One region of the Thalassospira sp. GB04J01 genome, then DNA from elsewhere that is predicted to be linked to it. Evidence: predicted binding sites of a transcription regulator. Region 1 holds the regulator's gene; the other holds the start of a gene.
What was found. Region 1 encodes HrcA, which represses chaperone genes, less so after heat shock. Its sites were predicted from a motif close to GTTAGCACTCNCCNNNGGNGAGTGCTAAC; they were not measured.

Region 1 (6,310 bases):
TTGCGGTTGAAACCAAGCCGGGCAGCTTGCCGCCGCGTCTTGGGCTTAAGGTTGTCGACCCGGCGGGCAAACAGGTTGGCGATATTCACACCTGCACCGGGCTTCACGGCGAAGCATACTCGACCGGGATTGTGGCGTTTGGCTGCGAAGAAGGGGTGATTACTGCCCAACTGAGCGGCAACGATACGCCAACGATCAAGATGCTGTCTTATGGCGAAGATATGCCAAACGGACGTGTGGGCCATTTGGCCGGCGGCAAAGCCATGCAATTCTTCCTTGGTGATTATGGTGCGGACAAGCTGGTGGTGATTGAGCCAACCGAAGATGCTCCATTCCGGTTGGTTGATTTGCCTGTGCGCTATGTCCATTTCGCGCTTGATCCGGCACAGGTGACGATTGCCTATGTCTTTACAGAAGATGGCTATCTGCATGCAGTGGATGTTCTGGATGGCAAGATTATTCGTTCGCAGCAGATTACCAAGCCCTATAGCAAGGATGGGCATTGGCGCGATCCGCGGCCCCGCATTGCAGTTGCCGGTGACGTTATTGCCGTGACCGACCCGCGTGACAATCTTGTGCGCCTTGTCGATGCCAAAAGCTTTGCCGATAAAGGCGAGATCACGGTTGAGGGACTGCCGTTCAACATCGTTGCGATTGGCGGGTCCGGGCTGTCGCACTAAGGCCGCTATCCCTTCGATGCATCTGGCATCAAAATGCGATGAAGCGGGCAGATATCGGTTCTGCCCGCTTTTTCACATCACACCTTTGGCTTTGTTGCCCGACGTTCATCATTCGATTATCATCGAACTATGAAAGAAGGACCCGATATTGCCCGCGTGGCCGCATTGCTTGGCGATCCGGCACGCGCAAATATGCTGACCGCCTTAATGGGCGGCAAAGCATTAACCGCAACCGAATTGGCACAGGAAGCCGGGGTGACGCCGCAAACCGCAAGTTCGCATCTGGCGAAGCTTGAAGCCGGACAGATTGTGATCCCGCGCAAGCAGGGGCGGCATCGTTATTTCACGCTGTCTGGTCCCGATATTGTCGAGGCGCTTGAAGTCATGATGGGGATTGCCAATCGGGTCGGGCATAACCGGGTGCGTACCGGCCCCAAAGACCCCGAATTGCGTCGCGCACGGGTGTGTTACGACCATTTGGCGGGGGATATGGGGGTAGCGCTGTTTGACGGTCTGTCAAAACGCAAGCTTATCAAGACCGATTTGAATGGAGTGGCTCTGACCGATGCCGGGGTGGATTTTGCCAACGGGTTTGGCATCGATCTGGCGGCGTTGCGCCAAAATCGCCGTCCGTTATGCCGTGAATGTCTGGACTGGAGTGCCCGACAATCGCATCTAGCTGGATCGTTCGGGGCGGCGTTGCTGGATCGGTTTTATGATTTGGGTTGGGCGCGGCGTATGAACGAGTCGCGCATTGTCCGGTTCAGTGCCGAAGGGGAGCAAAAATTTCGCGAACTGGTCGGAGACTAAAGGTCAGCTTTTTAAAAGCGCATCGACAAGGGCGGGGACCAGTTCTGTTGCCGGGCCATAGGTGCTGTGGTCAAACAGGGTGGCACCCGTGCTGGGTTCAAGGTTGAGCTCGACCGTTTCGGCCCCGGCTTCTTCATGGGCAATCTGAACAAATCCGGCTGCTGGATAGACATTGCCCGATGTGCCAATCGACATAAACAATCCGCAATCACCCAAGGCGGCATAGATGCGGTCCATCTCAAGCGGCATTTCGCCAAACCAGACGACATGTGGACGCAGGCCGCCAGCCTTGCCACACGACGGGCAAACAGTTTCCTTGGCGAGGTCGTCTGCCCATGCGGTCAGAAGATCACAGTGATTACAGCGGATTTTAAGCAGTTCGCCGTGCATATGGATCAGGTTTTTTGATCTGGCCCGGCCATGCAGATCATCAATGTTCTGGGTGACCAGCAAAACATCACCGGGCCATTCGGTTTCAAGCCGGGCAAGTGCATGATGGGCGGCGTTGGGCTGGATATTTGAATCCAGAAGGGCTGTGCGCCGGTCATTGTAAAAATGATGGACCAGATCGGGATTGGCCGTGAAGGCGTCGGGGGTGGCGACGTCAGAAATATCATATTTCGCCCAGATGCCGTCAGGATCGCGGAATGTGTGCAGCCCGCTTTCCTTTGAAATGCCAGCCCCGGTCAGAATGACAATCGGGGCGGCCTCATCGCGCAGGATGTCAATCAGGTCGGGACGAAGTGGCATGGGGAGGTGTCCTGTCGGGTTGGCAATCAATGTTTTTCGCGGGCGTGGCGACTGTAGAGGGATTCAGAGTAACCGTCTTGAGAGAGTACGTCATTCCCGCGAAAGGCGGGAATCTCTGTGCGTCTGGACTCAAAACGGCCCCGCCAAGTCTGTCTGGCAGGGCCGTTGATAAACCCGATCCGCTAAAACCGGTTTATTTTGGTGTTGTCGTGCTTAGGCCGAGGTGTCGACATTCCCGCCCGGGGTGTCGTCCTTGGGCGCTTGCTCAGCAGCCGGATTTTTGGTGACACCGACCATGGCCGGGCGCAACAAGCGACCTTTGAGCATATAACCGGCCTGCATGACCTGTGCGACATGCCCGTCCGGATAGTCCGGGTTCGGCATTTCAAACACGGCCTGATGCTTGTTCGGGTCGAGCTTTTCACCAAGCGGTTCAAGCTTTTCAACGCCGTTCTTTTCAAGCGCCTTGAGAAGCGTCTGTTCGGTCATTTCAACGCCTTCAAACAGCGTTTTCATCGCCGGATCGGCATTGGAGGTGTCGCCAGCAGCATCAAGGGCGCGGCGCAGGTTATCCCCAACGTCAAGAAGCTCACGGGCAAATTTGGTAATTGCGTAGTTGCCAGCGTCCTCGACATCCTTTTTGGCGCGGCGGCGGGTGTTTTCCACCTCGGCGGCCTGGCGCAACAGGCGGTCTTTCAGTTCGGCAACTTCGGCTTCAAGGGCGGTGATCGGATCTTCGATCACGACGTCTTCGTGCTCAGCCGCGTTCGCCTCTGCTGCGATATCTTCGGCTGCGGCTTGCTCTGCATTTACATCGTGCAGATCGTCCGGGGTGTTTTTTGCGGTTTCCGACATGGCTAACCTATGTACTTTCACGTTAGTGCGGCCTGACACGCAGCGCCGCGATTTATCCAATCAGTCGACCGACCAGTTTGGCGGTGTAATCGACCAGCGGAATGATCCGGGCATAATTGATCCGGGTTGGTCCGACAACCCCGATTGCGCCCACAATGCTGCCTTCGGCGTTTTGATAGGGCGAAATCACCATCGAAAGGCCCGATCCACCGAATAATTTGTTTTCCGACCCGATGAAAATCTGAACACCCTGGGCGTCCGTCGTCACATCGAGCAGTTCGATCATCTGATCGCGGGCCTCAAGCACGTTAAACAGGCGGCGCACGGATTCAAGCTGTTCAATCGTATCGATATTTTCCAACAGCTGGGATTGGCCCTTAACAATCAGGGACGATCCCTTGATCCCGCCGGCCCATGTTGCAAGGCCTGCATCAATCAATCCGGCTGAAAGGTCATCAAGTTCCTGGCGCAACTGATCGCGTTCCTCGGTGATCAGCAGGCGCGCATCGTCAAGAGTCTTTCCAGCCAACCGGCTATTTAGATAATTCGCGGCTTCTGTCAATGCCGAACCGGGCAAATCTGTTGGAACATCAAGGATTCGATTTTCAACGTTGCCGTTCTGCGACACTAGGACAGCAAGAACCTTGCCCGGCGAAAGTCCAACAAATTCAATCTGTTTGAGCCGCAAGCCATCCGTTTTTGGCGCCACGACAAGCCCGGCACAGCGCGACAGCCCCGATAACATGGTGGTGGCCTCGCCCAACATCTGATCGAGCGAATAACCGGCCTGTTCGCAATTTTTGGTCAGTTGATCGCGTTCGGCATTGGGAAGGTCACCGACCTCCATCAAGGCATTTACAAACAGACGCAGGCCCTTTTCACTGGGCAACCGTCCAGCCGAGACATGCGGGGCCACCAGCAATCCCATGTCTTCAAGGTCGGACATGACATTGCGAATGGTCGCCGCCGACAGGTTTTCAGACATCCGTCGCGCAATCGACCGCGACCCGATGGGTTCGCCAGTTGCGACGTAGGCATCAACGATCTGGCGGAACACTTCGCGTGTCCGCACGTTCATATCGCCAAGTAGGGTGTCGTCGAAATGCGCCATTTTCTGTGTGTGACCATAGTTTGCGCAAGATTGCGTCAAAAGGTGATACGAATTTAGTCAGCCCAAGTCCAACCGTCAATCGCACCGGATTTGCAGTGAGAAGCGCAAGGGTACCATCAATCAAGTACTTAGTTTCAAAACCTGTCAAAGCGCAATGCGAATCGCGCCAAATATCACGGGGAAACTGCTGGACCTTTGGCGGGTGTCATCTTACTTTGGGCGAAATTTCAGATTATTCGCGTTGGTCGCCAAGACCCGTGCCATACAGACAAACAAGAGGTTCTCCCCCATGCGCCCATCCGGCCGTACCCAAGATCAGCTTCGCGACGTTTCGATTGAAACCGGCATTTCGAAATATGCCGAAGGGTCATGCATGATCAAATTTGGCGATACCCATGTCATTTGTACGGCAACGGTCGAGGACAAGGTGCCGGGCTGGATGCGCAATTCTGGCAAGGGCTGGATCACGGCGGAATACGGCATGCTGCCACGTGCGACGGACTCGCGTATGAACCGCGAAGCCGCGCGCGGTGGTCAGTCGGGCCGGACCCAGGAAATCCAACGTTTGATCGGGCGTTCGATCCGGGCCGTGACCGATATGAAGGCCATGGGCGAAATGCAGATGCGCCTTGATTGCGATGTCATTCAGGCCGATGGCGGCACGCGCACTGCATCAATCACGGGGGCCTATGTTGCCGCCCATCTGGCGTTTCAGGGTGTGCGTCGCCTTGGCCTGATTAAGGAAATCCCGCTGACCCAGCCGGTCGCCGCCATTTCATGCGGCATTTATAACGGCAACGCGGTTCTTGACCTTGATTACGCCGAAGACAGCAATGCCGGGGCCGATGCCAACTTTGTTCTGGCCGGAAATGGTGGCATTGTTGAGGTGCAGGCAACAGCAGAAGACGTGCCGTTTGATCGTGCAGCGTATGATCAGATGTTCGCGCTGGCCGAAAAAGGCTGCAAGGAGCTGTTTGCCAAACAACGCGAAGCGCTCGGCCTTTAAGGTCGCTGATCTTCGTCCCATGCTGGCCTGCAAATGGCGGGTCGCTGCGCTTCCGATGCTCACGTACTTAAGTACGTTGCGCGTCGGTTCTCGCGACCAACCATTTTCGGCTCAGCATGAAACGAATCTCAACAACCTTATTTTTGATCTAACCCCATTTTGAAAATCGCTTTCAGGCAAGAACATGGCCCGTCGCTTTACGGAAAAAAAACTGGTTATCGCCAGTCACAACAAAGGCAAAATCAAGGAAATCGGTGACCTTCTCGCGCCCTTTGGGATCGAAGTGTTTTCGGCCGGTGACCTTGATCTTCCCGAACCCGAAGAAACCGAAAAGACCTTTATTGGCAATGCGCAGCTAAAATCGACTGCCGCGGCCAAGGGGGCGAACCTGCCAGCCCTTGCTGATGACAGCGGGCTTGCGGTATCCGCCCTTGATGGGGCGCCGGGGATTTATTCGGCGCGCTGGGCCGGGCCGGACAAGGATTTTGATATGGCGATGGAAAAGGTCCAGAACGGAATCGGCAGCCATCCGGATCGCCGGGCATCGTTTATCTGTGCGCTGTCACTCGCCTGGCCTGATGGGCATGTTGAGAATTTCGAAGGGCGGCTTGAGGGTGACATCGTTTGGCCCAAACGCGGTCGTCATGGATTTGGCTATGACCCGATTTTCCAGCCCAAGGGGTATGATCAAACCTTTGGCGAAATAGAGCCAGCCATAAAGCATGAGATGAGCCACCGGGCCGATGCCTTCGCGCAGTTGGTTGCGGCCTGCTTTAAATAAGCTTCTGGGCAGGTTATCGCCCTGCACTGAACATATGCACGCATCGCTGATGTCATGATCGGCGGTGCGTGTTAGTTTATCGGCCAACATTCCCGTATTTGAAAAGAATTTCGCGTGTCCGCAACCTTCGCTGAAACCGTGCCGTTTGGCATTTATATCCACTGGCCGTTTTGCCTGTCGAAATGCCCCTATTGCGATTTCAACAGCCATGTTGCCAACAGTGTCGATCATGTGCGCTGGCGCAAGGCATTGCGCGCCGAACTGGCGGCGGGGGCTGCGCGCCATCCGGGGCGCACAGTGGGATCGGTGTTTTTTGG
Region 2 (6,310 bases), on a different contig from region 1:
ATCCGATAACAGCCTTCGCGGCCTATTTCGGATATGAAGGATGGAAGCAGGAGAACTTTGCAAGTTTTGAGCAAAGGAGCGCGGATATTGCGGCGTCGGGACCGTGGTACGACTATTTAGTACCCGACCAAACTGATGACGGTTTTAGCGACATTGCACGGGATGCCTTTGGTTTGTTGCAGCCAACGGGTGCCGAGCTTGAAAAACTGGTGCTGGCCTATGCGCCGGTTTTTCGGGTGAGAACGGGAAGTGAGAGTGACAAGGTTGGACAGCCGACCTTGCCCGCGCGTGATGCTTTGGCCGTCGTCGATACAGATCATCCAAATATCTATTATCGCCTGAGCCATACATATTTTGCCGGAAAATGGCGGCCGCAAATCGTTTATGAAATCTGGTTCCCGGAGCGCCCTGCTACCAGCCGGTTTGATATTCTGGCCGGGCATTTTGATGCGCTGGTTTGGCGGGTTACCCTTGATGATGATGGCACGCCGTTGATCGGCGATACGATCCATGGCTGCGGCTGTTATCACATGTTCTTTCCGAGCCAAACTTTGCAGCGAATCACTGCGCCAGAGGACAACGACATTCGTGAAACGGCGGAAATGCCCGCGGGATATGTTGATCAATCGATCTTGAAGCAGCCTGTTCTGTGGATCGATGAAACCAGCCACTATCTTCTGAAACTGACCGATGCCCAGGCTGACACAATGGCTGGTAATATGATCAGGCAAAACGCATCCCTTCGTCCGGTACAGGACTTGAGCCAGTTGCAGCTACAAAACGGGCAGGGCACGGCCAGCTTTTTTGATGAGGACGGATTTGTACCCGGCACGGAACGGCTGGAATGGATTTTACTTTGGCCGATGGGGGTTGAGAAACCCGGTGCCATGCGACAATGGGGGCATCATGCAACGGCGTTTGTCGGGCGGCGGCATTTTGATGAGCCAGACCTGATGGATCGGTATTTCACGCCGCGCTGATCTGAACCCGTGATTGTGTGCCACATTATTGCCTTTTGCGCATTGCGGTGGCGCGTGATACCTCTATCGGGCTGGCCCATGCTGTTTGTGGCGGCACCATGGCAGCCAAGGCCCGATTTGGGCCAATGTCGCGGAATTCATGATATTTTTGCGACGAACACGCCAATCCTATTGACAAAAATCACTCACTCCAATACATCCTGTTAGCACTCGCCGGGGGTGAGTGCTAATACGGGCTCATCCCGGTTAGTCGTAGTTTTAAACGAGCCTTTAGCTTTAACACGGAGTTGTCTAAAATGAAGTTCCGTCCGCTGCATGATCGCGTCCTGGTCCGTCGTGTCGAGTCCGACACCAAGACTGCCGGTGGCATCATTATTCCGGATACCGCGAAAGAAAAACCGCAGGAAGGCGAAGTCGTCGCTGTGGGTTCTGGCGTGCGTAAAGATGACGGCTCTGTCGTCGCGCTTGACGTCAAATCAGGTGACAAAGTCCTGTTTGGCAAATGGTCAGGTACCGAAGTCAAGGTTGACGGCGAAGAGCTGTTGATCATGAAAGAGTCCGACATTATGGGCATCATGGAATAAGTCAGCCCTTTGGGTGATTTATGTCCACGTTCATCCGTCTCATAGAGAGGAAAGAATATTATGGCTGCTAAAGACGTAAAGTTTTCTACCGATGCACGCGCTAAAATGCTGCGTGGTGTCGATATCCTGGCAGATGCTGTCAAGGTGACGCTCGGCCCGAAAGGTCGTAACGTTGTTATCGAAAAGTCCTTTGGCGCACCGCGCGTGACCAAAGACGGTGTTACCGTTGCCAAAGAAATCGAACTTTCTGACAAGTTCGAAAACATGGGCGCACAGATGTTGCGTGAAGTTGCCTCACGTACCGCCGATATGGCGGGTGACGGCACCACCACTGCAACGGTTCTGGCTCAGGCGATCGTGCGTGAAGGCAACAAATCTGTTGCTGCGGGCATGAACCCGATGGACCTGAAACGCGGTATCGATCTTGCGACGACCAAAGTCATCGAATCGATCCAGAGCCGTGCACGTAAAGTAACCGGCCGCGATGAAATCGCACAGGTTGGTAACATTTCGGCAAACGGTGACCGTGAAGTCGGCGACATGATCGCTGAAGCCATGGAAAAAGTTGGCAACGAAGGTGTTATCACCGTCGAGGAAGCCAAAGGTCTGCACACTGAACTCGACGTTGTCGAAGGCATGCAGTTTGACCGTGGTTACCTGTCGCCGTATTTCGTAACCAATCCTGAAAAGATGGTTGCAGATCTCGACAATCCTTATGTTCTTCTGTTCGACAAAAAAGTTTCTTCGCTGCAGCCGATGCTGCCGCTTCTTGAAGCTATTGTTCAGTCGGGCAAGCCGCTTCTTATCATTGCGGAAGACGTCGAAGGCGAAGCATTGGCAACTCTGGTTGTCAACAAGCTGCGCGGTGGTCTGAAAATCGCTGCTGTTAAAGCACCGGGCTTTGGTGACCGTCGTAAAGCAATGCTTGAAGACATCGCCGTTCTTACCGGTGGTCAGGTTGTTTCCGAAGATCTCGGCATCAAACTTGAAACCGTTACGCTCGACATGCTCGGCACCGCGAAATCGATCACCATCACCAAAGAAGAAACCACCATCGTTGATGGTGCTGGTGAGAAAGCACAGATCGAAGCACGTGTTGCCCAGATCCGCGCTCAGATCGAAGAAACCACTTCTGACTACGATCGTGAAAAACTGCAGGAACGTCTTGCGAAACTCGCAGGCGGTGTTGCCGTAATCAAAATCGGTGGCGCTTCGGAAGTCGAAGTTAAAGAACGTAAAGACCGCGTTGACGATGCCCTGCACGCAACCCGCGCTGCTGTCGAAGAAGGCATTGTTGCTGGTGGCGGTACGGCTCTGCTGTACTCTGTCCGTGCGCTTGAAGGTCTTGAAGGCGAAAACCACGACCAGACCATCGGTGTGGACATCGTTCGCCGTGCGCTTCAGGCGCCGGTTCGCCAGATTGCTCAGAACGCAGGTGTTGACGGTGCGGTTGTTGCCGGCAAACTGCTTGAGCAGGATGACGTTGAATTTGGTTATGACGCCCAGAAAGGCGAATACACCAACCTCGTCAAAGCTGGCATCATCGATCCGGCCAAAGTTGTTCGTACTGCCCTGCAGGACGCAGCATCGGTCGCTGGTCTGCTGATCACCACCGAATGCATGATCGCTGATAAACCGGAAGATAAATCTTCTGGCGGCGGCGCACCTGACATGGGTGGCATGGGTGGTATGGGCGGCATGGGCGGTATGGGCTTCTAAGCCTTACCAACCAACCGACCTATTTGCTACGGAAGGGGCCTCGCATTTGCGGGGCCTCTTTATCTTTTGTGTCTTTTGTGCTTGGCCCTAAAACAAAGAAAAGCCCCGCCGCAATCTGCGGCAGGGCTTTGTCTTGATCGCGCCTAAAAGGCTAGCCAAACAGCTTTTTCAATGCGCGTGGCTGACACCGCAAATACTGGTTGGCGGCTTTGACTTCGGCCTCCAGTGTTGCAGCCGCATGCCATGGCCAGCGCGGGTCATACAGAATACCGCGCGCAAGGGCGATGGCATCGGCTTGGCCGGTAAAGGTGATGGCTTCTGCCTGTTCGGCCTCGGTAATCAGGCCAACTGCAATTGTCGTGATGCCTGTTTCCGATTTGATGCGATCGGCAAATGGGACTTGATAGTTTGGGCCAAGCGGGATTTTCTGATCAATATGCAGGCCGCCTGATGAGACGTGGATAAAGTCGCATCCGCGCGCTTTGAGGGCCTTTGCCAACTCAACGCTTTGATCAATGTCCCAGCCGCCCTCGACCCAGTCACTGGCCGATATGCGCATGCCGACCGGGAAGTCGGTGCCGACTTCGCGGCGGACTGCGTCATAAACTTCGAGGGCAAAACGCATGCGGTTTTCAAGCGATCCACCATATTCGTCATCGCGCTTGTTTGAGTGTGGGGACAAGAACTGATGGAGCAGATAGCCATGCGCGCCATGGAGTTCGATGGCCTCAAACCCGATGCGAAGGGCGCGCTTTGCACTGTCGGCAAAGGCTTGAACAATTTCGGCCATGCGTGACTTGGAAAGGGCTTCGGGTGTTGGGTCACCCTGTTTAAACGGGACTGCAGACGGAGCAACAACCTGCCAGCCGTTCTTGTGGTCAGGATCGATGGCAGCGCCACCATCCCATGGTTTTTCACAGGATGCCTTGCGCCCGGCATGGGCCAGTTGGATGGCGATTGGCATGTCGGAATGGCTGCGCACGGCCTTGATGGTTTTATCAAGACTGGCCTCGGTTGTGTCATCCCACAGGCCAAGATCGCCGTAGGTGATGCGTCCTTCGGGTTCGACCGCACTTGCTTCTATGATCAGAAGTCCTGCGCCGGATTGGGCAAGGTTGCCCAGATGCATGTCGTGCCATGCGGTGGAGCTACCGTTGTTAGCGGAGTACTGACACATCGGCGCAATGATGATGCGATTATCGAGGGCCAGTTTCCCCAAAGACAGGGGCGAGAATAAAGTGCTCATGGAATATCCTTGATATAGGGGAGGCGGCGGGGAACCCGCCATGCAATGGGGTGAAGCTAGTCTTTGGCCGTAGACTCCGCCAGTCCCAAAGTCAGTTTTTCCAAGGAATGGAATGCCAGCGGAGAAAAATCAAAAAAAGATCAAAAAAATGCATCTGGCGACTTGCGGAAATTTTCACCCGATCTATCTCAAGGAGGCAAAGGGGCATGGTGCCCTGATACGCGTCACGGTTGCAGCCTGGTCTGGACCGCCGACGCAAGGATACTCGTCTGTAATGGAGGGTTATTATGACTGGACTTCAGAACCTTAATGGATCCGCACGTCGTCTTTCTTCTTCGCCGATTGCTGCCGATCCTTTCACCCTTATTTCCCGTGGTTTCGGGCGCGATTTTGACCAAGTGATCGGTTCGATCTTTGGGGATCGTGCCGTGCCGTCCAAAGCCGCTTCTGGTGTGGATGGTGATGTGCAATCGTTTTTAAGCCCGCGGATCGACGTCCATGAAACCGACGATCATATTGAACTGTCGGCCGAACTTCCTGGTGTCGAACAAAGTGATGTCGATGTTTCGGTTCTCGAAGGTGTTTTGACCGTCACGGGGGAGAAGAAAACCACCCGTGAAAGCAATGAAGGTGCCCGCGTTGTTGAACGCAGATATGGTAGTTTCAAGCGGTCGTTCCGTCTTCCCGACACCATCGATGCCGACAATATTGCCGCATCGTTTAAAAATGGTGTTCTGACACTTACTCTTCCAAAAGTTGTGGAAGAAAAACCTGAGCCGCGCAAAATTACCGTCAGCGGCTAGGCCTTACCTCATCCTCCCTGAACTTGTCTTCTCTGTGTTGCCTGACGGGCGGTTTTTACCGCCCGTCTTTTTTGTGGCCATCAGGGATTTAAAGTGATGGATGGCGGGCGCAGTTTTCAAGCGGCATATCGAAAATCCCGGTTTCATCAAACCGGTCGAGTGCGTCATGCCAAGGTTTAAGATCAATTCCCTGAGCCTTGATCCAATCAGGATTATAGTAAGTATCGCGATATCGATCACCGCCATCACACAGCAGCGTCACGACAGAGCCCTTTTCACCGGCCTTGTTCATGTCGCTGATCAACGACAAGGTGGCGATCAGGTTGGTGCCGGTTGAGCCGCCACAGCGGCGGCCAAGATGCTTTTCAAGGTACTGCAAGGCGGCAAAGCTTGCGGCATCGGGAATGCGATACATCCGGTCAACGACATTCGGATTGAAACTGGGTTCAACGCGGGGGCGTCCAATGCCCTCGACGCGTGATCCCTTATCCCCGGTGATGCTGCAATCACCTGTTTCATAGCCATTATAGAAAACCGAATTTTCCGGGTCGGCCACGCATAGTTCGCAGCCTTGCCCGAGGATACGGCCATAGCGGATGTAGCGGCCAATGGTTGATGAGGTGCCGCCGGTGCCAGCCCCGACAATGACCCAGCGTGGAACAGGATGCGGTTCGTGTTTAAGCTGTTCAAAGATGCTTTCGGCGATGTTGTTGTTACCGCGCCAGTCGGTTGCCCGTTCGGCATAGGTGAACTGGTCCATGTAATGGCCGCCGAGTTCACGGGCCAGGCGTTGTGATTCTTCGTAAATCTGACCGCTTTGGTCGACCAGATGGCTTTCGCCACCATAAAAGGCAATCTGATCAATCTTTTGTTGCGATGTGGATTTGGGCATCACGGCGATAAAGCGCAGGCCCAGAAGACGTGCGAAATAGGCTTCTGATACCGCCGTGGAGCCGCTGGACGCTTCAATCACCGGGG

Region 2: a site for HrcA is predicted at 1,183-1,211, ahead of groES (co-chaperone GroES). Genes of this name have one in related genera too.

The regions. Positions count from the first base shown of each region.
Region 1 is NZ_CCDX020000009.1:224,579-230,888, forward strand. Features, by position in the region: gene AMM48_RS08275 (metallochaperone AztD) at 1-680, shown strand, start outside; gene AMM48_RS08280 (winged helix-turn-helix domain-containing protein) at 810-1,490, shown strand; gene AMM48_RS08285 (NAD-dependent deacylase) at 1,494-2,240, opposite strand; gene grpE (nucleotide exchange factor GrpE) at 2,454-3,095, opposite strand; gene hrcA (heat-inducible transcriptional repressor HrcA) at 3,148-4,206, opposite strand; gene rph (ribonuclease PH) at 4,496-5,212, shown strand; gene rdgB (RdgB/HAM1 family non-canonical purine NTP pyrophosphatase) at 5,397-5,993, shown strand; gene hemW (radical SAM family heme chaperone HemW) at 6,108-6,310, shown strand, end outside.
Region 2 is NZ_CCDX020000018.1:44,279-50,588, forward strand. Features, by position in the region: gene AMM48_RS18870 (hypothetical protein) at 1-980, shown strand, start outside; gene groES (co-chaperone GroES) at 1,277-1,564, shown strand; gene groL (chaperonin GroEL) at 1,625-3,283, shown strand; gene AMM48_RS18885 (NADH:flavin oxidoreductase/NADH oxidase) at 3,435-4,529, opposite strand; gene AMM48_RS18895 (Hsp20/alpha crystallin family protein) at 4,817-5,332, shown strand; gene AMM48_RS18900 (PLP-dependent cysteine synthase family protein) at 5,421-6,310, opposite strand, start outside.